2 regions of the Sporosarcina sp. QA0331 genome follow, and region 2 is predicted to be linked to the other one. Evidence: a T-box and tRNA genes for the amino acid it is inferred to sense, from the RefSeq annotation. Region 2 holds a T-box; the other holds one or more tRNA genes.
The links. The T-box of region 2 lies ahead of trpS (tryptophan--tRNA ligase). A T-box ahead of a tRNA ligase gene usually reads a tRNA of that ligase, here a tRNA-Trp.
Positions count from the first base shown of each region.

Region 1: it encodes a tRNA-Trp, which carries the amino acid that the T-box ahead of trpS (tryptophan--tRNA ligase) is inferred to sense. The anticodon was not compared.

Region 1 covers NZ_CM147850.1:2,890,289-2,893,664, forward strand. The annotation lists gene AC0L13_RS14680 (B3/B4 domain-containing protein) at 1-569, shown strand, start outside; tRNA gene AC0L13_RS14685 (tRNA-Leu) at 668-748, opposite strand; tRNA gene AC0L13_RS14690 (tRNA-Leu) at 832-912, opposite strand; tRNA gene AC0L13_RS14695 (tRNA-Cys) at 947-1,020, opposite strand; tRNA gene AC0L13_RS14700 (tRNA-Gly) at 1,031-1,105, opposite strand; tRNA gene AC0L13_RS14705 (tRNA-Gln) at 1,110-1,181, opposite strand; tRNA gene AC0L13_RS14710 (tRNA-His) at 1,191-1,266, opposite strand; tRNA gene AC0L13_RS14715 (tRNA-His) at 1,306-1,381, opposite strand; tRNA gene AC0L13_RS14720 (tRNA-Trp) at 1,404-1,477, opposite strand; tRNA gene AC0L13_RS14725 (tRNA-Tyr) at 1,484-1,568, opposite strand; tRNA gene AC0L13_RS14730 (tRNA-Thr) at 1,581-1,653, opposite strand; tRNA gene AC0L13_RS14735 (tRNA-Phe) at 1,666-1,741, opposite strand; tRNA gene AC0L13_RS14740 (tRNA-Asp) at 1,751-1,826, opposite strand; tRNA gene AC0L13_RS14745 (tRNA-Met) at 1,830-1,904, opposite strand; tRNA gene AC0L13_RS14750 (tRNA-Val) at 2,077-2,152, opposite strand; tRNA gene AC0L13_RS14755 (tRNA-Glu) at 2,317-2,391, opposite strand; tRNA gene AC0L13_RS14760 (tRNA-Ser) at 2,410-2,500, opposite strand; tRNA gene AC0L13_RS14765 (tRNA-Asn) at 2,504-2,578, opposite strand; rRNA gene rrf (5S ribosomal RNA) at 2,628-2,743, opposite strand; rRNA gene AC0L13_RS14775 (23S ribosomal RNA) at 2,889-3,376, opposite strand, start outside.
Region 2 covers NZ_CM147850.1:1,131,597-1,134,972, reverse strand. The annotation lists gene AC0L13_RS05360 (putative glycoside hydrolase) at 1-670, opposite strand, end outside; T-box leader at 870-1,097, shown strand; gene trpS (tryptophan--tRNA ligase) at 1,291-2,277, shown strand; gene AC0L13_RS05350 (YuzI family membrane protein) at 2,234-2,452, opposite strand; gene fabF (beta-ketoacyl-ACP synthase II) at 2,749-3,376, opposite strand, start outside.

The DNA.
Region 1 (3,376 bases), 1.8 Mb from region 2:
AATTGGACACCAAACCTTTGACTGACTTTCCAGGCATTAAGGAATGGAGAGAGACGTGGAAAGCTTTTGGAGCAGATCCAAATCGATACCGACCATCTGTAGAAGCTCTATACCGAAGAATTAAGAAGCAAAATTACTTGCGCACTGTCCATACTGCGGTTGACCTTAATACGTTTTTCTCTCTCCAATATGAAATTCCCGCGGGCATTTACGACGCAGCTAAGCTTGTCGGAGATATCCAATTAACCGTAGGCGGAGAAGAAGACGGTTATGACGGTTTGAATGGTCGTTTCAACACATTACACCACATTCTTCAATTAAAAGACGAATACAGCCCTTTCGGCAGCCCTTATGTAGACTCTATCAGAACGGCTGTTACGGAAGAGACGACGGATGCGCTGCACGTTCTATTTCTCCGACCTTCTATGGACAAGGAGGAAGCTTTGAAACTGACTACTGCATGCGGCAATATGTTTACGTCCATTAGCGGCGGAGAGGCGTCTTGCTATGTGATTGATGAAGAGAGTTCTTCCGTTATAGTGAATGGAAAGGAACCATTCAATTTTTGAACACACACGTACGATAGACTAGCAATAGACGACTCCGCCTCATGGAAAACGCCCCTATCCACGCGAATGTGGAAGGAGCGTTTTTTATTTGTACTGGATACCCAAGGCCGGACTTGAACCGGCACGCCTTGCGGCATCGCATTTTGAGTGCGACGTGTCTGCCATTCCACCACTTGGGCATAGTTGAGAATACCAAGAACATTTATTACAATAATGTAGAAAGAGAAAAGATGCAACCAGGGTTGCATCTTTTCGATGTGGATACCCGAGGCCGGACTTGAACCGGCACGCCTCGCGGCATCGCATTTTGAGTGCGACGTGTCTGCCATTCCACCACTCGGGCATAATAACAAATTACTTACAGCATACATGAAATATGGAGGCGGCAACCGGAATCGAACCGGTGGTAAGGGTGTTGCAGACCCGTGCCTTACCGCTTGGCTATGCCGCCGTAAGAAAGATGGAGCGGAAGACGGGATTCGAACCCGCGACCCCGACCTTGGCAAGGTCGTATTCTACCACTGAACTACTTCCGCAAAACTGGGGTAGCTGGATTCGAACCAACGAATGACGGAGTCAAAGTCCGTTGCCTTACCGCTTGGCTATACCCCAAAAACTAAATGGGGCGACTGAAGGGAATCGAACCCTCGAATGTCGGAACCACAATCCGATGCGTTAACCACTTCGCCACAATCGCCATAATAAAATGAGTTATAAATACGTAATACTACATGGATGGGGCGGACGAGGGGAATCGAACCCCCGAATGTCGGAACCACAATCCGATGCGTTAACCACTTCGCCACGACCGCCATAGTATTGGTTAAACAGAAATGGCAGGGGCAGTAGGAATCGAACCCACACCAAAGGTTTTGGAGACCTCTATTCTACCGTTAAACTATGCCCCTGTAAAATGGTGGTGGGGGACGGATTCGAACCGCCGAACCCGGAGGGAGCGGATTTACAGTCCGCCGCGTTTAGCCACTTCGCTACCCCACCAAGAAAAGCATATGCCGGCGATAGGAGTCGAACCCACGACCTACTGATTACAAGTCAGTTGCTCTACCAACTGAGCTACACCGGCATAATATTAAAATGGTGGCTCAGGACGGAATCGAACCGCCGACACAAGGATTTTCAGTCCTTTGCTCTACCGACTGAGCTACTGAGCCACATAAAAATGGCGGTCCCGACCGGGATCGAACCGGCGATCTCCTGCGTGACAGGCAGGCATGTTAACCGCTACACCACGGGACCTTTTGGTTGCGGGGGCAGGATTTGAACCTGCGACCTTCGGGTTATGAGCCCGACGAGCTACCACTGCTCCACCCCGCGATAATGTTAGTTGTAGGAATTTTAAAGCCTACGCATTCGGTTTTATTTTGGGACTTTGTTGTAATTTACTTTTAGTAAATTACACAAATCACATTCTGCGTTATGTGATTTGCTCCACCCCGCGATAATAATAATTCAATTTGCTTTGTTGCAATTTTCTTTAAGGTAATTATGGTGGAGGATGACGGGTTCGAACCGCCGACCCCCTGCTTGTAAGGCAGGTGCTCTCCCAGCTGAGCTAATCCTCCGGGTTTAAATTGTGATAAGCTGCGCATCTCTTTGTCAGCTTCTTTCACTCACTCAGTCGCGTACTTAAGTACGCTCCCTCTTTCCTTCAATCGCTTCCGCGACCTGCTTGCTTCTCCCACTTTAAACAGAAGTCGCATCTAAAGTGGAAAGGCTGTTAGTGAAATGGTGACCCCTACGGGATTCGAACCCGTGTTACCGCCGTGAAAGGGCGGTGTCTTAACCGCTTGACCAAGGGGCCATATGCATGTAATAAATCTGGCGGAGAGCAAGGGATTTGAACCCTTGATACGCGGTTAGCGTATACACGATTTCCAATCGTGCTCCTTCGGCCACTCGGACAGCTCTCCAATTGGCTCCGCAGGTAGGACTCGAACCTACGACCGATCGGTTAACAGCCGATTGCTCTACCACTGAGCTACTGCGGAATAATGTTAGCATGAGTTTTTCACTCATTAAGTCATTTGAAGAATGACAGCCCAGCGACGTCTTACTCTCACAGGGGGAAGCCCCCTACTACCATCAGCGCTGAAGAGCTTAACTTCCGTGTTCGGTATGGGAACGGGTGTGACCTCTTCGCCATCATCACTGGACTTTTTTCACAAGACAAGAATTATTATATCATATCTGGTGAATAATTCAAGCGTTTTTTTCAAAATAAATTATTTTGTTCGCTCAAAACCGGATAAAACCAACATTGTTGCTGAACTCAAGTTCAACCGTACTTTTTTAACCGATAAGGTTAAGTCCTCGATCGATTAGTATCCGTCAGCTGCACGTGTCGCCACGCTTCCACCCCGGACCTATCCACCTCATCTTCTTTGAGGGATCTTACTTACAAATGTAATGGGAAATCTCATCTTGAGGGGGGCTTCATGCTTAGATGCTTTCAGCATTTATCCCGTCCACACATAGCTACCCAGCGATGCCTTTGGCAAGACAACTGGTACACCAGCGGTGTGTCCATCCCGGTCCTCTCGTACTAAGGACAGCTCCTCTCAAATTTCCTGCGCCCGCGACGGATAGGGACCGAACTGTCTCACGACGTTCTGAACCCAGCTCGCGTACCGCTTTAATGGGCGAACAGCCCAACCCTTGGGACCGACTACAGCCCCAGGATGCGATGAGCCGACATCGAGGTGCCAAACCTCCCCGTCGATGTGGACTCTTGGGGGAGATAAGCCTGTTATCCCCGGGGTAGCTTTTATCCGTTGAGCGATGGCCCT
Region 2 (3,376 bases):
ATGTCTCATGCCGTTTTTCGAATCCTTCCGGAAAACGAACATAATCGAATTGGATTTCCTTGAATCCCATTTTCGCCGCTTCAATCGCTATATCAACATTATGATCCCACACTTCTTTCATGAACGGGTTGACGAATGACTCGCCTCTACCATTTTTCCATACTTCATTTCCATCCATGAATGACAATTCAGGCTGCTGCTCCGCAAGCACACTATCCTTGAATACTACAACTCTTGCAATGGGATAGACTTTATGCTCCTCAAGCGTCTCTAACATTTTACGCGGATCTTTTATGTATGGTTTTCCAATATCCATTTTGAATAATGGCGATTTCTCTTGCGGCTTATACGTTAAGTTGCCGAAGTCATCCTTAATATCGATGACCATTGCATTCAAATCTGTCGAATCGATCAGTTTTAACAATCTATCGAATCGGGAACCCCCTGCCGAATGTCCCGTGACGTAAATTCCTCTCACTGCATCCGGGTACTCAAATACGAGTCCGGAATCGTAACGAAATAATTTTGAGCTTGCTACAATTCCTTCATCTATTGTTTCAAATCCATATGTACGTTCAGCAAATTCAAAATCGGTCTTCGCCTCGTCAGCTTGCACTGCAATCGGCATGGCAACTGCGCTTGCAAGCATCAAAGAGGTCATCCATTTCATTTTTTTCATACGACACATCCTCTCTTTCAATCATTCTATCAGAGCAAAAATACAATGAATAGGGAAAGTAATCTATTCCCTGGATATCGAGTCGAAAAACCTATTTTTTTGTCAAATCCCACTTCTAGACCTAGTTCTTACATCAAAATTTTTTAGTTGCTTTATTTCAAATGTCGTATTATACTTTTGACAACTATTACGAAAAGCGAAGACGGAAAGAGTATTCTTGTTACGGCATTGAAGAGAGCCTGTGGTGGGTGCAAACAGGTATGGCGAACAAGAGGAATTGGGTTCCTGAGCTTGATTGGCGAAAAAGGATTGCTTCTCCAGTAGCCATTCACGTCCCCCCGCGTTAAGGGGTTTGAGTGGCCTGCACGCAGGCTAATTCGGGTGGTACCACGGTTGATACACATCAGTCGTCCCTTTTTTAGGGATGACTGGTGTTTTTTTTATTTTTATTTTTATTACAGTGATTGAGTTGATTAAAGTAGAAGGCGGCGACTTCGGCGAAAGCCGTGACGAAGAACGGCTTTTGCGAGCACAAGCGACAGCGTTGCGAGCAGGCTCAAAAAGCGTCCGCCTGAAACAGAAATTAGCTACTATCAGAGGAGGTATATTGGATGAAAACTATTTTTTCGGGTGTTCAGCCCACAGGAACAGTAACATTAGGGAACTATATCGGTGCATTTAAACAATTTACAGAACTTCAGCATGAATACGACTGCCGTTTCTGCATCGTCGATCAGCACGCCATTACAGTACAGCAAGATCCTGATGAATTGGCAAAAACAATCCGTTCGCTTGCAGCCATTTATATCGCTAGTGGAATCGATCCAGAGAAATCTTTGCTGTTCATTCAATCAGAAGTACCGGCGCACGCCCAAGCTGGATGGATGATGCAATGCATTTCGTATATAGGCGAGCTTGAGCGCATGACTCAATTCAAAGATAAATCCGAAGGGAAAGAAGGCGTCTCTGCAGCCCTTCTCACATACCCGCCTTTAATGGCCGCGGATATCCTTATTTACAATTCAGATATCGTTCCTGTCGGAGAAGACCAAAAGCAGCACGTTGAACTGACAAGAGATTTGGCAGAACGTTTCAATAAACGATACGGCGAAGTGTTAACCATCCCGGAAGTGCGCATACCGAAAAATGGAGCTCGCATTAAATCATTGCAAGATCCATTGAAGAAAATGAGCAAATCAGATCCGAACAAAAAAGGAACGATTACGCTATTAGATACACCGAAGGAAATTGAAAAGAAAATCAAGAGTGCTGTAACGGACTCGGATGGTTTCGTCAAATTCGATGTTGAAAACAAGCCAGGGGTGTCCAACTTGCTGACGATTGAATCGGCATTAAGCGGCATCTCAATTACCGATCTCGAATCGAAGTATGAAGGACTTGGCTATGGCGCGTTCAAAGCCGGTGTCGCTGAAGCTGTCATCGGGCATCTTACACCTTTCCAAAAGCGCTATGAAGAGCTTCTAAATTCCTCCGAGCTTGATGTACATCTTGACAGAGGCGCTGAAAAAGCGAATGAAATTGCATCTGCCACTCTCAAAAAAATGGAGTCCGCGATGGGGCTTGGAAGAAGACGATAATCGCTAATAGTATGACCGCCATTACAAAAAGCGTGAAATCGGGCGTTTGGATAATGAACAGCAAAATCCGTTGCCAACTATATCCAAGCGAAAGATAATTGAAATAGAAAATCATATGTGTGACAGTAACGACTATAAGTCCGTAGCTGATGAGGAAGAGGAAGATACGCATCATATACATCGCCCTTTTTCTTTTCTTCCAGTGTATGAAAGAAAGCTCCCCTTTTAGAAGAGTTCCAAAAGGGGAGCTTTCAGCCTGTTGACAAACGCTCGCATCCGTTGTTGCTCGTCTCGCTCGTCCGCTCATGAACTTTAGTTCTATTCGCGTCTTCGCTCGACTTCGCGCGGGCTCGCAGGAGGCGAGTCATGCAACCGTTGCCACAGGACGTGGCGATCTTAGGTTGCCTTCTTTGGCAAGCGTTTTCAATCAGGCTGAAGAAACTCCTGACCATTGCTACTCGCCTAAAAAAATTATATTTTCTTGAATACGAGTGAAGCGTTATGTCCACCGAAGCCGAGAGAGTTGCTCATCGCATATTCGATGTCCGCTTTTCTTGCTTTATTGACGACATAGTCGAGGTCGCATTCAGGATCTTCATTCACATAATTCGTTGTTGGAGGAATAATCCCTTCTTGCAACGCCTTCACCGTAAAGATGGCTTCCAATCCGCCTGCAGCGCCGAGCAAATGTCCAGTCATCGATTTCGTAGAGCTCATTGCGAGCTTATACGCATGTTCGCCGAAGACCGTCTTCGCAGCAATCGTTTCGAACAAGTCGTTATACGGTGTGCTCGTACCGTGGGCATTAATGTAATCGATTTTATCCGGGCTAATGTCCGCTTCTTCAAGAGCTTGGCGCATTGCACGTGCAGCTCCTTCTCCTTCAGGAGCCGGTGCAGTAATATGATGTGCATCGCCTGTTGAGCCGTATCCGACGATTTCCGCGTATATTTTGGCACCGCGTTTCACCGCATGCTCGTATTCCTCAAGAATGATAATGCCGGAGCCTTCCCCGATGACAAAACCGTCCCGCTCCTTGTCAAATGGACGTGAAGCTGTTGCCGGATCAGGGTTTAGGGATAATGCTGTGTTTGAACAG